3 regions of the Kitasatospora sp. GP30 genome follow, and region 1 is predicted to be linked to each of the others. Evidence: predicted binding sites of a transcription regulator. Region 1 holds the regulator's gene; each other region holds the start of a gene.
What was found. The regulator HrcA, encoded in region 1, represses chaperone genes, less so after heat shock. The targets are predictions, from matches to a motif close to TTNGCACTCNGNNNNNCNGAGTGCNAA.
Positions count from the first base shown of each region.

Region 2: the regulator HrcA is predicted to act here: its motif matches at 2,615-2,641, upstream of groL (chaperonin GroEL).
Region 3: the regulator HrcA is predicted to act here: its motif matches at 2,203-2,229, upstream of groES (co-chaperone GroES).

Region 1 covers NZ_JARZAH010000002.1:114,867-120,040, forward strand. The annotation lists gene P3T35_RS03755 (hypothetical protein) at 1-277, opposite strand, end outside; gene htpX (zinc metalloprotease HtpX) at 324-1,253, opposite strand; gene hrcA (heat-inducible transcriptional repressor HrcA) at 1,504-2,691, shown strand; gene dnaJ (molecular chaperone DnaJ) at 2,756-3,895, shown strand; gene P3T35_RS03775 (16S rRNA (uracil(1498)-N(3))-methyltransferase) at 3,975-4,724, shown strand; gene P3T35_RS03780 (S41 family peptidase) at 4,799-5,174, shown strand, end outside.
Region 2 covers NZ_JARZAH010000009.1:169,079-174,252, forward strand. The annotation lists gene P3T35_RS16665 (hypothetical protein) at 1-20, opposite strand, end outside; gene P3T35_RS16670 (Uma2 family endonuclease) at 25-612, opposite strand; gene groL (chaperonin GroEL) at 838-2,460, opposite strand; gene P3T35_RS16680 (cold-shock protein) at 2,795-2,998, opposite strand; gene P3T35_RS16685 (MoaD/ThiS family protein) at 3,508-3,786, opposite strand; gene thrC (threonine synthase) at 3,854-5,131, opposite strand; SAM riboswitch class I at 5,149-5,174, opposite strand, start outside.
Region 3 covers NZ_JARZAH010000007.1:179,357-184,530, reverse strand. The annotation lists gene P3T35_RS14110 (hypothetical protein) at 1-27, shown strand, start outside; gene P3T35_RS14105 (polysaccharide deacetylase family protein) at 53-967, shown strand; gene P3T35_RS14100 (class I SAM-dependent methyltransferase) at 964-2,142, opposite strand; gene groES (co-chaperone GroES) at 2,372-2,677, shown strand; gene groL (chaperonin GroEL) at 2,821-4,449, shown strand; gene P3T35_RS14085 (LysR family transcriptional regulator) at 4,559-5,174, shown strand, end outside.

The DNA.
Region 1 (5,174 bases):
GCCGGGCGAGCAGCCAGGAGTAGCCGTACTCGTCCCGGCTGGCCTCCACCGGCACACCGCCATTGGACGTGTCGGCGTCCAGCAGGGCCCGCACCTGCGCCTCCACCTCATGGAAGGCGCCGCCCTCCACGGCGGCGAAGCAGACCGAGCCCAACCCGGTGGGGATGAACCCGGCGGCGGCCTCCAGGGTGAGCGCCGCGGACGGGATGCCGAAGAGCTGGTCGAGGTCCGGCTTGACCGGCTTGCTGCGGCCCAGCAGGGCGTCCAGGAATCCCACGGATCGTTGCCTTCCGTTCGTGCGGTGAGTTCGTGCGGGGAGGGGCTCAGCGCCCCAGCTCGCCGGAGATCTTCTCCAGCTGCGCCAGCCGCTGCTCCAGGCTCGGGTGGGTGGACAGCAGCTGGCTCGCCACCTCCTTGGTGCTCAGCGCGGGGGCGAAGAAGAAGGCGTTGTACGGCTGGGCCTTGCGCAGGTCCTGGGTCGGGATCGCGCCGATCTGCCCGGTCACCTTGGTCAGCGCCGAGGCCAGCGCGCTGGGCCGGCCGGTGAGCTGGGCGGCGGCCCGGTCGGCGGCCAGCTCCCGGTAGCGGGAGAGCAGCCGGGTGAGCAGGAAGCTGATCGCGTAGACCACCATGCTGACCAGCGAGACCAGCACGATCGCGATGGCGGCGTTGTCATTGTTGTTGTTGTTCCGGTTGCCGCCGCCGCCCCACATCCCGGTGTAGAGCGCGATCCGGGTGATCGCGCCGGCCAGCACGCCGAGGAACCCGGCGATGGTCATCACCGCGACGTCCCGGTGGGCGACGTGCGACAGCTCGTGCGCCAGCACGCCCTCCAGCTCCTCCGGCTCCAGCCGGCGCAGCAGGCCGGTGGTGACGCAGACCACCGCGTTGTTCGGGTTGCGGCCGGTGGCGAAGGCGTTGGGCATGTCGTTGTCGGCCACCGCGACCCGGGGCTTGGGCATGTCGGCCAGCGCGCAGAGCCGGTCAATGGTGCCGTGCAGCTGCGGGTACTGCTCGGGGGTGACCTCGTGGGCGCCCATCGCCCGCTGGGTGATCTTGTCGCTGAACCAGAACTGCGCGATGAACAGGCCGCCGGAGAGCAGCACGATCAGCGGCCACGCGCCCTTCAGCAGCACGATCAGGATTCCGGTGAAACCGACGTACAGCAGCCCGATGAAGAACATCGTGGTGACCATCCGACCGGTCAGACCCCGATCGGGAGCAAAGCGGGTGTGGGTGCCGGACGCCGACATTTCTGCTCCTAGGGTCCATCCGTCGTGACTGATATCGATGCTGCCACTTCGGGCGGCGGCGGGCACCCACCTGGCGGGACTTCCACACGTGATCCGTGCTTCATCCCCGCCACAGGGCGTTCCTGCCGTCGGACCCGGGCCTTACACTGGCAGGTACGGTTCTGGCACTCTTCAATGCAGAGTGCCAGCCGACCTACGGAGAGTGCAGGGCCTGGCACCAGGACAACGTGCGAAGAGGGAGGTGCGTGCCATGTTCGACGAACCGGAATCCGATCCGCGCGCAACCGGCGGCGAGCCGGTCGTTGGCAGCTCGTCGTCGTCCACCTCGTCCCGAGCCGCCAGGGCCAAGGCGCCGAACCGGCGTCCGGCCCGCACCCCGGCGACCCGCCCCGCCGCACCCGTCGAGCACCCCGGCACCCTGCCGCTGGACGACCGCAAGCTGGCCGTGCTGCGCGCCATCGTGCAGGACTACGTCGGCACCGAGGAGCCGGTCGGCTCCAAGGCCCTGGTCGAGCGCCACAACCTGGGCGTCTCCCCGGCGACCGTGCGCAACGACATGGCCACGCTGGAGGACGACGGCTACATCCAGCAGCCGCACACCAGCGCCGGCCGGATCCCGACCGACAAGGGCTACCGGCTGTTCGTCGACCGGCTGGCCGAGATCAAGCCGATGAGCGCGCCCGAGCGCCGTGCGATCCGCCATTTCCTGGACGGCGCGGTCGACCTGGACGACGTGGTGGCCCGCACCGTGCGGCTGCTGGCCCAGCTGACCAGGCAGGTCGCGGTGGTGCAGTACCCGTCGCTGATCCGCTCCTCGGTCCGTCACGTCGAGCTGGTGATGCTGGCCCCCACCAAGGTGCTGCTGGTCCTGATCACCAACACCGGCCGGGTCGAGCAGCGTATGGTGGACTGCCCCGCGCCGATCGGCGAGAACACGCTGGCCGAGCTGCGGGCCCGGTTGAACGCCAGGGCGGGCGGCTGCCGGTTCCCGGAGGTGCCGGCCCTGGTCGAGGACCTGCCGCTGTCCTTCGAGCCGGCCGAGCGCCCGATCGTCTCCACGGTGCTCTCCACCTTCTTCGAGTCCCTGGTCGAACAGAGCGAGGAGCGGATCATGCTGGCCGGCACCGCCAACCTCACCCGGTTCGGCCACGACTTCCCGCTCACCATCCAGCCGGTGCTGGAGGCGTTGGAGGAGCAGGTGGTCCTGCTCCGCCTGCTCGGCGAGACCAATGACGGCGGCATGACCGTCCGGATCGGACGTGAGAACGACTACGAGGGCCTGAATTCCACGTCGGTCGTCTCGGTCGGTTACGGTTCGGGCGATGAGAGCGTGGCCAAACTCGGAGTCATCGGGCCGACCCGGATGGACTACCCCGGCACCATGGGGGCGGTCCGGGCGGTGGCCCGGTACGTGGGGCAGATCCTCGCCGAGTCATAGCAACAACCCATAGCAGCCCAACCCTTAGCAATACTGTCTAGAGGCGGAACAAGCGGAGTCATTGGTGGCCACGGACTACTACGCGGTACTCGGCGTCCGACGCGACGCGGGGCAGGACGAGATCAAGAAGGCGTTCCGGCGCCTGGCACGTGAACTGCACCCGGACGTCAACCCGGACCCGAAGACGCAGGAGCGGTTCAAGGAGATCAACGCCGCCTACGAGGTGCTCTCCGACCCGCAGAAGCGCCAGGTCTACGACCTCGGCGGCGATCCGCTGTCGCCCAACGGCGGCGGCGCGGGCGGCTTCGGCGCCGGTGCGGCGGGCTTCGGCTTCTCCGACATCATGGACGCCTTCTTCGGCGCGGCGGCCGGCCAGCGCGGGCCCCGCTCGCGCACCCGGCGCGGCCAGGACGCGATGATCCGCCTGGAGATCACCCTGGAGGAGGCCGCCTTCGGCACCACCAAGGAACTCCAGGTCGACACCGCCGTCACCTGCACCACCTGCAGCGGCGAGGGCGCGGCCCCCGGCACCACCGCGCAGACCTGTGACATGTGCCGCGGCAAGGGCGAGGTCTCCCAGGTCACCCGGTCCTTCCTGGGCCAGGTCATGACCTCCCGCCCGTGCCCGCAGTGCCAGGGCTTCGGCACCGTGGTGCCGACCCCGTGCCCCGAGTGCGCCGGCGACGGCCGGGTCCGGGCCCGCCGCACCCTCACCGTCAAGATCCCTGCCGGTGTCGACAACGGCACCCGGATCCAGCTGGCCGGCGAGGGCGAGGTCGGCCCCGGCGGCGGCCCGGCCGGCGACCTCTACGTGGAGATCGCCGAGACCAGCCACCCCACCTTCCAGCGCCGCGGCGACGACCTGCACTGCACCGTCACCATCCCGATGACGGCGGCGGCGCTCGGCACCCAGGTGCCGCTGCAGACCCTGGACGGCCCGGAGGAGGTCGACATCCGGCCCGGCACCCAGTCCGGCCAGTCGATCCCGCTGCACGGCCGCGGTGTCACCCACCTGCGCGGGGGCGGCCGAGGCGACCTGATAGTGCATGTCGAGGTGCAGACGCCCACCAAGCTCGACCCCGAGCAGGAGGAGCTGCTGCGCCGGCTCTCGGCGCTGCGCGGCGAGGAGCGGCCGTCCGGCCATTTCGCGCCCGGTCAGCAGGGGCTGTTCTCGCGCCTGAAGGACGCCTTCAACGGCCGCTGAGCCGTCGTTACCCAGCACGTACCGCCGCAGCCCCGGGTCGTTTGACCCGGGGCTGCGCCCACCCCAGAAGGCTCCACTGATGACCGCACCCGTCTTCATCGTCGACACCGCCCGACTGGCCGCCGCCGCACCCGGCGCCGTGGTCCGGCTGGACGGCGCCGAGGGGCGGCACGCCGTCGCCGTGAAGCGGCTGGAGGCGGGCGAGGCGGTCACCCTGACCGACGGCCTGGGCCTGGGAGCCTTCGGCACCGTCGCCGCGGTGCACGGCAAGGACGCGCTCGACGTCACCGTGGCCGAGCTGCGCGCCGAGCCCGAGCCGAGCCCCCGGATCACCGTGGTGCAGGCGCTCCCCAAGGGCGACCGCGGCGAGCTCGCCGTGGAGACCATGACCGAGGTCGGGGTGGACGCGGTGATCCCCTGGTCGGCGTCCCGCTGCATCACCCAGTGGAAGGGCGATCGCGGCGCCAAGGCGCTGGCCAAGTGGCGGGCCACCGCCCGGGAGGCCGGCAAGCAGTCCCGCCGGCTGCGCTTCCCCGAGGTGGGCGAGCCGATGACGACCCGTCAACTGGCGCCGCTGCTGGCCCGGGCGGCGTTCGCGGCGGTGCTGCACGAGGAGGGCGCCGAGCCGCTGGCCGCCGCCGAGCTGCCGACCGCCGGGGAGATCGTGCTGGTGGTCGGCCCGGAGGGCGGGGTGAGCCCGGAGGAGCTCGCCGCCTTCGCCGAGGCCGGCGCCAAGCCGTACCGGTTGGGCCCCTCGGTGCTGCGCACCTCCACCGCCGGGGTGGCCGCCGGGGCGCTGCTGCTCGGGCGGACCGGCCGCTGGGCCTGACCGTTCGCCGACCGCCTGGACCGGCTCCCGGGAATCGGTGGTCCCGGGCCCCACGGGGTGCATAACCTGACCGGGTGACGGACACCGAGAGCACCTCCACCGGCGGCGCCTACCTGCGCCATCCCCATCTGCACGGCGACCTGGTGACCTTCGTCGCCGAGGACGACGTCTGGCTCGCACCGCTCGACGGCGGCCGCGCCTGGCGGCTGACCGCCGACCGCTCACCGGTCTCCCACCCGCGCTTCTCGCCCGACGGCCGCACCATCGCCTGGACCGCCAGCCGGGACGGCTCCGCCGAGATCCACGCGGCCTCGGTGGACGGCGGCGAGGCCCGCCGCCTGACCCACTGGGGCAGCACCAGCCGCACCCTGCTGCGCGGCTGGACCAAGGACGGCGAACCGGTCGCGATCACCTCCGCCGGCCAGCCGACCAGCCGTCAGGCCTGGGCCT
Region 2 (5,174 bases), on a different contig from region 1:
TCAAGATCAGGCTTGGTCATTCAGTCATTTTCGCGCAGTTTTGGCCGCTGCCGGAAAGTCCTTCGTGACCAGCTCCACGCCGAAGGGGTCGGGCAGTTTCACCGGCTCACCGAAGGACGCCCGCACGGTCCGCCGGTAGGCGCCGTTCTCGGGCTCCTCGAAGAGCGTCACGGTCGGTCCGGCCGGGTCGAAACGATCGATGAGCAGGTAGAGCGAGACCGGGGCGTGGGCGTATGCCCAGAGCTTCTTGGTCCGGTCCTGGCGGGCGTTGTCCTTGGAGGTGATCTCCACGGCCATCATCACCGCCCCGGCGTCGACCGAGCTGTCCTCGGGGTCCAGCAGCGCCTTGTCCACCACCACCAGGTCCGGCATGTACAGCTTCTCCAGCGGGACGATCTCGGTGCCGAGGGTCTGGTAAACCCCCACGCTGCGCGGCAGGCACCTCTTGAGGGCCCAGTGGACTTCCTCAGCGATCATGTTGTGTCCCACACCGGGCGGAGGCACCAAGGCGATCTTCCCCTCGTCGATCTCGGCGCGCCAACCCTCCGGGACGTCCAACTCCCGCCAGGTGTCCAGCAGGTAGCTCCACTGCAGCCCCGGCTCCACGGCCATCGCGGTCACCGCCGACCTCCCCTCCTCCTCGTGACGCTGTGCATCGTCACCGTGGGGGCACCCCCGGCCGGAGGCTGGGGGAGGGTCCTCAGGGGCGCCGATACCGTCCATGCCCCCAGCGTCCCACGAACGAGTGACTGTTGCCGGAAACGCCGCGAGGGCGGCCTCCCCGGTGGGGAGACCGCCCTCGCGAAGCGATCAGAACGACCGATCCTTGACGAAGGATCAGAAGTCCATGTCACCGCCCGGCATGCCGCCGCCGGCCGGGGCAGCGGCCTTCTCCGGCTTGTCGGCGATGACGGCCTCGGTGGTGAGGAAGAGCGCCGCGATGGAGGCGGCGTTCTGCAGCGCCGAGCGGGTGACCTTGGCCGGGTCGATGATGCCCTCGGCGACCAGGTCGACGTACTCGTTGGTGGCGGCGTTCAGGCCGTGGCCCGCGGGGAGGTTGCGGACCTTCTCCACCACGACGCCGCCCTCGAGGCCGGCGTTGGTGGCGATCTGCTTGATCGGGGCCTCCAGCGCGACCTTCACGATGTTGGCACCGGTGGCCTCGTCGCCGTCCAGCTCCAGCTTGTCGAACGCGACAGCGGCCTGCAGCAGGGCCACGCCACCGCCGGCGACGATGCCCTCCTCGACGGCCGCCTTGGCGTTGCGCACGGCGTCCTCGATGCGGTGCTTGCGCTCCTTGAGCTCGACCTCGGTGGCCGCGCCGGCCTTGATGACGGCCACACCGCCGGCCAGCTTGGCGAGGCGCTCCTGGAGCTTCTCGCGGTCGTAGTCCGAGTCGCTGTTCTCGATCTCGGCGCGGATCTGGTTGACCCGGCCGGCGACCTGGTCGCTGTCGCCGCCACCGTCGACGATGGTGGTCTCGTCCTTGGTGATGACCACCTTGCGGGCGGTGCCCAGCAGGTCGAGACCGGCGTTCTCCAGCTTGAGGCCGACCTCCTCGGAGATCACGGTGCCGCCGGTGAGGATGGCGATGTCGCCCAGCATGGCCTTGCGGCGGTCGCCGAAGCCCGGGGCCTTGACGGCGACGGACTTGAAGGTGCCGCGGATCTTGTTGACCACCAGGGTCGACAGGGCCTCGCCCTCGACGTCCTCGGCGATGATCAGCAGCGGCTTGCCGGACTGCATGACCTTCTCCAGCAGCGGGAGCAGGTCCTTGACCGAGCCGATCTTGGAGTTGGCGATCAGGATGTACGGCTCGTCGAACGACGCCTCCATCCGCTCCAGGTCGGTGGCGAAGTAGGCCGAGATGTAGCCCTTGTCGAAGCGCATGCCCTCGGTGAGCTCCAGCTCCAGACCGAAGGTGTTGCTCTCCTCGACGGTGATGACGCCTTCCTTGCCGACCTTGTCCATGGCCTCGGCGATCAGCTCGCCGATCTGGGTGTCGGCGGCGGAGATCGAGGCGGTCGCGGCGATCTGCTCCTTGGTCTCCACGTTGCGGGCCTGGGCCAGCAGCTGGTCGGAGACGGCGGCGACGGCCTTCTCGATGCCGCGCTTCAGAGCCATCGGGTTGGCGCCGGCGGCAACGTTGCGCAGACCCTCGCGCACCAGGGCCTGGGCCAGCACGGTGGCGGTGGTGGTGCCGTCACCCGCGACGTCGTCGGTCTTCTTGGCGACCTCCTTGACGAGCTCCGCGCCGATCTTCTCGTAGGGGTCCTCGAGCTCGATCTCCTTGGCGATGGAGACACCGTCGTTGGTGATCGTGGGGGCGCCCCACTTCTTCTCAAGGACGACGTTGCGGCCCTTGGGGCCCAGCGTCACCTTGACGGCGTCGGCAAGCTGGTTCATGCCGCGCTCAAGGCCGCGGCGAGCTTCCTCGTCAAACGCGATGATCTTGGCCATTGGAAGTGGTCCTCCAGGACACGGTCGACTGCTCGGACCAGAGGTGCCCGCGACGGACGGCCTGGAGCGCGGGGGTCCTGTCCCCTGCCGCACTCCGAGCCTCACCGACCCGGTCCGTTTGTCACTCTCAAGCTGTGAGTGCTAACGCCAATGATTAGCACTCCGGTGTGGCGAGTGCAAGCTCCTTCGAGCTGAACGACGCGCCGGGATGAACCGCACGGCGACGACAAGCGGCCGAGCCCGCGGCCGACTCCCGGATGGGAAGTCGGCCGCGGGCTCGGCCGCTTTGGTCCACCAGCTCGGTCTGAGCCGAGGCCCCCGAGGATCGGAAAGGTCAGACCGCGGCGCGGACCATGTCCGCCTGCGGGCCCTTCTGCCCCTGGGAGATCTCGAACTCGACCCGCTGGCCCTCCTCGAGGGTGCGGTAGCCGTCCATCTGGATCGCGCTGTAGTGGACGAACACGTCCGCACCACCGTCGACCGCGATGAAGCCGTAGCCCTTCTCCGCGTTGAACCACTTGACGGTGCCCTGAGCCATTCCGAACTCCCCTAGTGCTGTGCTGGCCCTTCACGGGTTCGCCGGTCGCGGACCCGGGTCTGGCGGACCATGCCGAAGGTGTCCCCCCGGGGCGTGGCCCTGCATGCCGCAGCAACCCACGCCAGGGCGCCAGTTGGCGCCCCGAGGCAGGCAAATGCGTCGACCGCGGCTGAATGTATCCGGAGCAGCGCCCTGAGCAACAGGGTCACTGGACGCCAATTCGACGGCCCCGCCAAGGGACAGCTGGGGAGGAATGCGACAGAGTCGGCAATTCGCCTGGGACATAGCGGACTTAAACCACGAATTGCCCGAGAATTTCTGACGCGTCCCGAGCACGATTCCAGTGGTACCTCGGCAGTTGCGTCCCGGCGACCAGGACGTCCGAACCGCTGCCGGCACGGACAGCCTATGCCCTGCCGGCGGGCGCCGCGGACCACCCCCGGACACGGCACGGGGCGCCGTGCGGCCCGCCATGACCGCACGACGCCCCACAGGGCCCTGACGGGCCGTCAGCAGCCGCCCGCCACGGCCGGGATGATCGAGATGCCGGCGCCGCCGGGGATCTCGGTCGCCAGGCCCTCGGCGAACCGCACGTCGTCGTCGTTCACGTACACGTTGACGAACCGGCGCAACTTGCCGGTGTCGTCCAGGAGTCGGGCGCCGATGCCGGTGTGGTTGCGGTCCAGGTCGGCGATCACCTCGGCCAGGGTGGCGCCCTCGGCGGTCACTTCGGACCGGCCGTCGGTGTAGGTGCGCAGGATGGTGGGAATGCGGACGGTGGCGCTCATCGGGGGTACTCCTTGCTCAAGGCGCTCATGGCGTTCGGGCGGTTCCGGGTGGGGGATGCGGGCGGACTCAGACCAGGCCGGCGGCCCGGAACGACTCCAGGCTCGGCCGGATCACCGCGGTCAGGCCGGCCCCCGCCGCCGCGTCCAGCGTCTTGAGGCCGTCGCCGGTGTTGATCGCCACGGTCTCCTTGCCCGGGTCCAGCTGTCCGCTCTCGACCAACTTCTTGAGCACGCCGATGGTCACGCCGCCGGCGGTCTCGGCGAAGATGCCCTCGGTGCGGGCCAGCAACCGGATCGCCTCGACCACCTCGGCGTCGGTGACGTCCTCCACCGCGCCGCCGGTGCGCCGGGCGATGTCCAGCACGTACGGGCCGTCCGCCGGGTTGCCGATCGCCAGCGACTTGGCGATGGTGTCCGGCTTGACCGGACGGATCACGTCGCGACCGGCCTTGAACGCCTCGGCCACCGGGGAGCATCCGGTCGCCTGGGCGCCGAAGACCCGGTACGGCCGGTCCTCGACCAGTCCGAGCTCGATCAGCTCCCGCAACCCCTTGTCGATCTTGGTGAGTTGGGAGCCGGAGGCGATCGGGATCACGATCTGCTCCGGCAGCCGCCAACCGAGCTGCTCGCAGATCTCGAAGGCCAGCGTCTTGGAGCCCTCGCCGTAGTACGGCCGCAGGTTGACGTTGACGAAGCCCCAGCCCTCGCCGGCCGGATCGCCGATCAGCTCGGAGCAGAACCGGTTCACGTCGTCGTAGTTGCCCTCGATGCCGACCAGGTCACCGCCGTAGACCGCGGCCATGACGATCTTGGCGTGCTCCAGGTCGTGCGGGATGAAGACGCAGGAGCGCAGGCCGGCCCGGGCCGCCGCGGCGCCCACCGCACCGGCCAGGTTGCCGGTGGAGGAGCAGGACAGGGTGGTGAAGTCGAAGGCCCGGGCCGCCTCGATGGCGCAGGCCACCACCCGGTCCTTGAACGAGTGGGTGGGGTTGCCGGAGTCGTCCTTGACGTGCAGCCGGGCGGTGAAGCCGAGCTCCTTGCCGAGCCGGTCGGCCTCGACCAGCGGGGTCCAGCCGGGGTTGAGGTTGGGCTTGGTCGCCACGTCGGCCGGGACCGGCAGCAGCGGGGCGTAGCGCCAGATGGAGGCCGGGCCGGCCTCGATCCGGGCCCGCAACTCGGCGGTGTCGTGGCCGCTGTAGTCGTAGGCGATCTCCAGCGGGCCGAAACACTCCAGGCAGGCGAAGCTGGGACCGAGCGGGAACCGGGTGCCGCACTCCCGACAGGACAGGGCGGCGGCGGGGCCGAGATCAACGGTGGACGTTGCGGCAGGGGTAGCGGTAGCCATGGGCGGCGAGGCCTCTCTCCTCATCTTCCCCGTGACGCGGTCG
Region 3 (5,174 bases), on a different contig from region 1:
GTAGTCTCGGCAGCATCCGACGACTGATCAGAAACCTGGGGAGCCCGGCGCCGTGAAGACGAACACCTGGAGTAGTGCGACAGCGGCCGCGGCGGGCGCCCTGGCCCTGCTCGTCACGGTCAGCGGCTGCTCCGGCAGTGGCAGCAGCGGTGGCAGTGGCGGGTCCAACGCGGGCGCGGTGCCGCAGAGCGGCACCCCCGCCGCCTCGCCGTCGGTCGAGGGCTCGCCGGCCGCCGCCTCGCCGAGCGCCGCCGGCGACGCGGTCCCGGCCGCCGACTGGGCGAAGTGGAAGCTCCAGCCGCTCCCCGCGCCCCCGGCGGCGCCCGCCGACAAGCCGGTCAAGCTGACCAAGACCGGCCAGGTCCCGGTGATCAGCTCCATCCCCACCAGCGACAAGGTGGTCTTCGTGACCATCGACGACGGTGAGGAGAAGGACCCCAAGTTCATCGAGATGATGAACGACCTGAAGATCCCGGTCACCATGTTCCTGATGGACGACGCCATCAAGAACGACTACGCCTACTTCAAGCCGCTGCAGGCCCTCGGCAACCACATCCAGAACCACACGCTGCACCACCCGGCGATGAGCACCAAGTCGGCCGAGGCGCAGAAGCAGGAGGTCTGCGGCGACCAGGGGGTGCTGACCAAGGAGTACGGCACCCCGCCGTTCCTGTTCCGCCCGCCCTACGGCGACGGCGCCAACAGCGCCAACCTCAACAACGCCGTCCAGCAGTGCGGTCCGCGCGCCGTCGTGCTGTGGCACGAGACGATGCAGATCCACGACATGCAGTACCAGTCCGGCGACAAGAAGCTGCACCCCGGTGACATCATCCTCGCCCACTTCCGCGGCCCCAAGGACCTCAAGGGCGAGACCATGACCGAGATGTTCGGCGAACTGCTGAGCCGCATCCAGGAGCAGGGCTTCGCCGTCGCCCGCCTGGAGGACTACATCCAGGCGCCGAGCTAGCCGGCGGCGACCTCCTGCCCCAGCAGCATGGTCGGAGCCGTCCCGATCCTGGTGAGGATGACCACCGCGGAGTTCACTCCTTCGGGGCGGAGCTTCTTGCGCAGCTCGTCGGGCTCGACGGCGAAACCGCGCTTCTTGATCACCACCGTGCCCACCTGCCGTTCCCGCAGCAGCGCCTTGAGCTTCTTGACGTTGAACGGGAGCACGTCGGTGATGCGGTAGGGGGTGGCCCAGGGGGTGGGGATGAGGGTGTCGGAGGTCAGGTAGGCGATGTGGGGGTCGAGCAGGGTGGCGCCGCCGAGGGCGGCGGCCACCTCGGCGACCAGGTGGGCGCGGATCACGGCGCCGTCCGGTTCGTAGAGGTACGCGCGGACCGGGCCGGGGGCGGGGTCGGGGAGCCGGCCGCCGGTGAGGGTGCGGCGGCCGGGCAGCAGGGTGGCGCGGTGCGGCTCGGCGGCGCCGGTGCCGAACCAGAGCACCGCCTCCTTCACATCGCCGTGGTCGGAGACCCACTCGGCCTCGGCGTCCGCGGGCACCGCCTCGTGCGGGATGCCGGGGGCCACCTTGAGCGCGCCGTAGCGGGTGCTGCGGCCGGCCTCGACGGCCCAGGAGAGCGGCGGAGAGTAGGCCTCGGGGTCGAAGATCCGGCCCCGGGCGCCGCGCCGGGCCGGGTCGGTGAAGACCGCGTCGAAGCCGGCGGTGTCGGTCTCGGTGACGTCGGCGCAGCGCACCTCGATCCGGTCGGACAGGCCCAGGGCCGCCGCGTTGGCGGTGGCGACCGCGCAGGTGAGCGGGTCCCGGTCGACCGCCAGCACCGAGATCCCGGCCCGGGCCAGGGCGATCGCGTCGCCGCCGATGCCCCCGCACAGGTCGGCCAGCCGGGCCACGCCGAGGGCGGCGAACCGGGCGGCCCGCCAGTCGGCGACCTCGCGCCTGGTCGCCTGTTCGACTCCGTTGGGTGTGAAGAACATCTGCTCGGCGTCGTCACCGAACTTGGCGCGGGCGCGCTGCCGCAGCCGCTCCTGGCCGATCGCCGCCGACACCAGTTCGGCCGGGTGCGCGCGGCGCAGCCGGGTGGCCGCGGCCAGCTCGTTCGATGGGGTCAACCCCCGTACCTCGTCGAGGAGTTGGCGGCCTTCGCCGGTCAGCAGGGCAGTGAAGTTCTCGGTGTCCACTCCATGATTGTCCCGGCCTGCGCCCCGGCCTCGAATTCCGAAAGTGGGCTGGGCGCGCCGTTGGCACTCTGGTTGACTGAGTGCTAACCGCGGCCTATGGTCGTTCCTGGCACTCTCCCCAGGGGGAGTGCTAACGCGACGGTACCGGTCTGACCCCCGCGACGGCAGTCCTGGACCTCGCCCCTCTACCTGTTAGACAACCCCGTAATCTCCGAAGGGGAGCTCGGACGTGACCACCAGCAGCAAGGTTGCCATCAAGCCGCTTGAGGACCGCATCGTGGTCCAGCCGCTCGACGCCGAGACCACCACGGCCTCCGGCCTGGTTATCCCGGACACCGCCAAGGAGAAGCCCCAGGAGGGCGTCGTCCTGGCCACCGGCCCGGGCCGCTTCGAGGATGGCCAGCGCCTGCCGCTCGACGTCCAGGTCGGCGACGTCGTCCTGTACTCGAAGTACGGCGGCACCGAGGTGAAGTACCAGGGCCAGGAGTACCTGGTCCTCTCGGCCCGCGACGTTCTCGCCATCATCGAGAAGTAAGCGTCCCGGCGGACTCACGGTCCGCCGAACCGGCCCCGCCCCGGATCCGTGTCCGCCAGTGACAGGGGCCCGGGGCGCGGCTGTTTGGCCTCACTGGCTTCACGCAACGTCACGTAACGCAGATATCCCGAGGAAACGGAATCATGGCGAAGATCCTGCAGTTCGACGAGGACGCCCGCCGCTCGCTGGAGCGCGGTGTCAACAAGCTTGCCGACACCGTCAAGGTGACCATCGGCCCCAAGGGCCGCAACGTCGTCATCGACAAGAAGTTCGGTGCCCCGACCATCACCAACGACGGTGTCACCATCGCCCGCGAGGTCGAGCTGGACGACCCGTACGAGAACCTTGGCGCGCAGCTGGTCAAGGAGGTCGCCACCAAGACCAACGACGTCGCGGGTGACGGCACCACCACCGCCACCGTGCTGGCCCAGGCGCTGGTCAACGAGGGTCTGCGCAACGTTGCCGCGGGTGCCGGCCCGGCCGCCCTGAAGAAGGGCATCGACAAGGCCGTCGCCGCCGTCTCCGAGCACCTGCTCTCGGTGGCCCGCGAGATCGAGGGCAAGGACGACGTGGCCGCGGTCGCCACCCTGTCCGCCCAGGACCCGCAGGTCGGCGAGCTGATCGCCGAGGCGATCGACAAGGTCGGCAAGGACGGTGTGATCACCGTCGAGGAGTCCAACACCTTCGGCGTGGAGCTGGACTTCACCGAGGGCATGCAGTTCGACAAGGGCTACCTGTCGCCGTACTTCGTCACCGACCAGGAGCGCCAGGAGGCGGTCCTGGAGGACCCGTACATCCTGATCACCCAGGGCAAGATCTCCTCGATCCAGGAGCTGCTGCCGCTGCTGGAGAAGATCCTGCAGGCCGGCGCCTCCAAGCCGCTGCTGATCATCGCCGAGGACGTGGACGGCGAGGCGCTCTCCACCCTGGTGGTCAACAAGATCCGCGGCACCTTCAACGCGGTCGCCGTCAAGGCCCCGGGCTTCGGTGACCGCCGCAAGGCGATCCTCGGCGACCTGGCCACCCTGACCGGCGGCACCGTGATCTCCGAGGAGGTCGGCCTCAAGCTCGACCAGGCCGGCCTGGAGGTGCTCGGCACCGCCCGCCGGGTGACCATCACCAAGGACGAGACCACCATCGTCGACGGTGCCGGCGACACCGAGGCCGTCGCGGGCCGGGTCGCCCAGATCAAGGCGGAGATCGCCAACACCGACTCCGACTGGGACCGCGAGAAGCTGCAGGAGCGCCTGGCCAAGCTGGCCGGCGGCGTCTGCGTCATCAAGGTCGGCGCCGCCACCGAGGTGGAGCTCAAGGAGCGCAAGCACCGCCTGGAGGACGCCATCTCCGCGACCCGCGCCGCGGTCGAGGAGGGCATCGTGGCCGGCGGTGGCGCCTCCCTGGTGCACGCCGCCAAGGTGCTGAACGACGGCCTGGGCCTGACCGGCGACGAGGCCACCGGTGTCGCCGTGGTCCGCAAGGCGCTGCACGAGCCGCTGCGCTGGATCGCCCAGAACGCCGGCCTGGAGGGCTACGTCATCACCTCCAAGGTCGCCGAGCTGGAGCTCGGCCAGGGCTTCAACGCCGCCACCGGCGAGTACGGCGACCTGGTGAAGGCCGGCGTCATCGACCCGGTCAAGGTCACCCGCTCCGCCCTGGAGAACGCCGCCTCCATCGCCTCCCTGCTGCTCACCACCGAGACCCTGGTGGTGGAGAAGAAGGAGGAGGAGGCCGAGGCCGGTCACTCGCACGGCGGCCACGGCCACTCGCACTGACGCCTCAGCATCGGCCAGACGGCCCGGTCACCCCGCTTCGGCGGGGCGGCCGGGCCGTCCGCCGTTCGGCCCGGGACGTCAGACCGCCCGGGGCGTCTACCCTGGGCGCATGATCGAGGCACGCCATCTGAGGGTTCTGCGCGCGGTGGCGCGCACCGGCTCGTTCTCCGCCGCGGCGCGCGAGCTCGGCTGCACCCAGCCGGCGGTCAGCCAGCAGATGAAGGCTCTGGAGAAGGCCGTCGAGCTGCCCCTGGTGGTGCGCTCGGGCCGCGGGATGCAGCTGAGCGAGGCCGGCGAGGTGCTGCTCAAGCACGCCTCCGGGATCCTGGCCGGGCTGAGCGCCGCCGAGCAGGAGGTGGCCGCGATCGCCGGGCTGCGGGCCGGCCGGGTCCGGCTGGTGTCCTTCCCGACCGCCAGCTCCACCCTGGTGCCGTCGGCCGTCGCCCGGCTGCGGGACGCCCATCCGGGGGTGCGCGTGTCGCTGGTGGAGGCCGAGCCGCCGGAGTCGCTGGCGATGCTGCGCGGCGGGGAGTGCGAGATCGCGCTGGCCTTCCGCTACCCGGACGGGGCGGCGCCGGCGGCCCCCGCGCACGGGGCCTCGCGGGCCGCCCGCGCCCAGGCGGTGCTGGCCGCGGCCGAGTCGGCGGCCGTCTCGGACTGGTCCGACCTGGTGGTGCGCCCGCTGCTTGACGACCCGTTGGTCGGCCTGCTGCCGCCCGGGCACC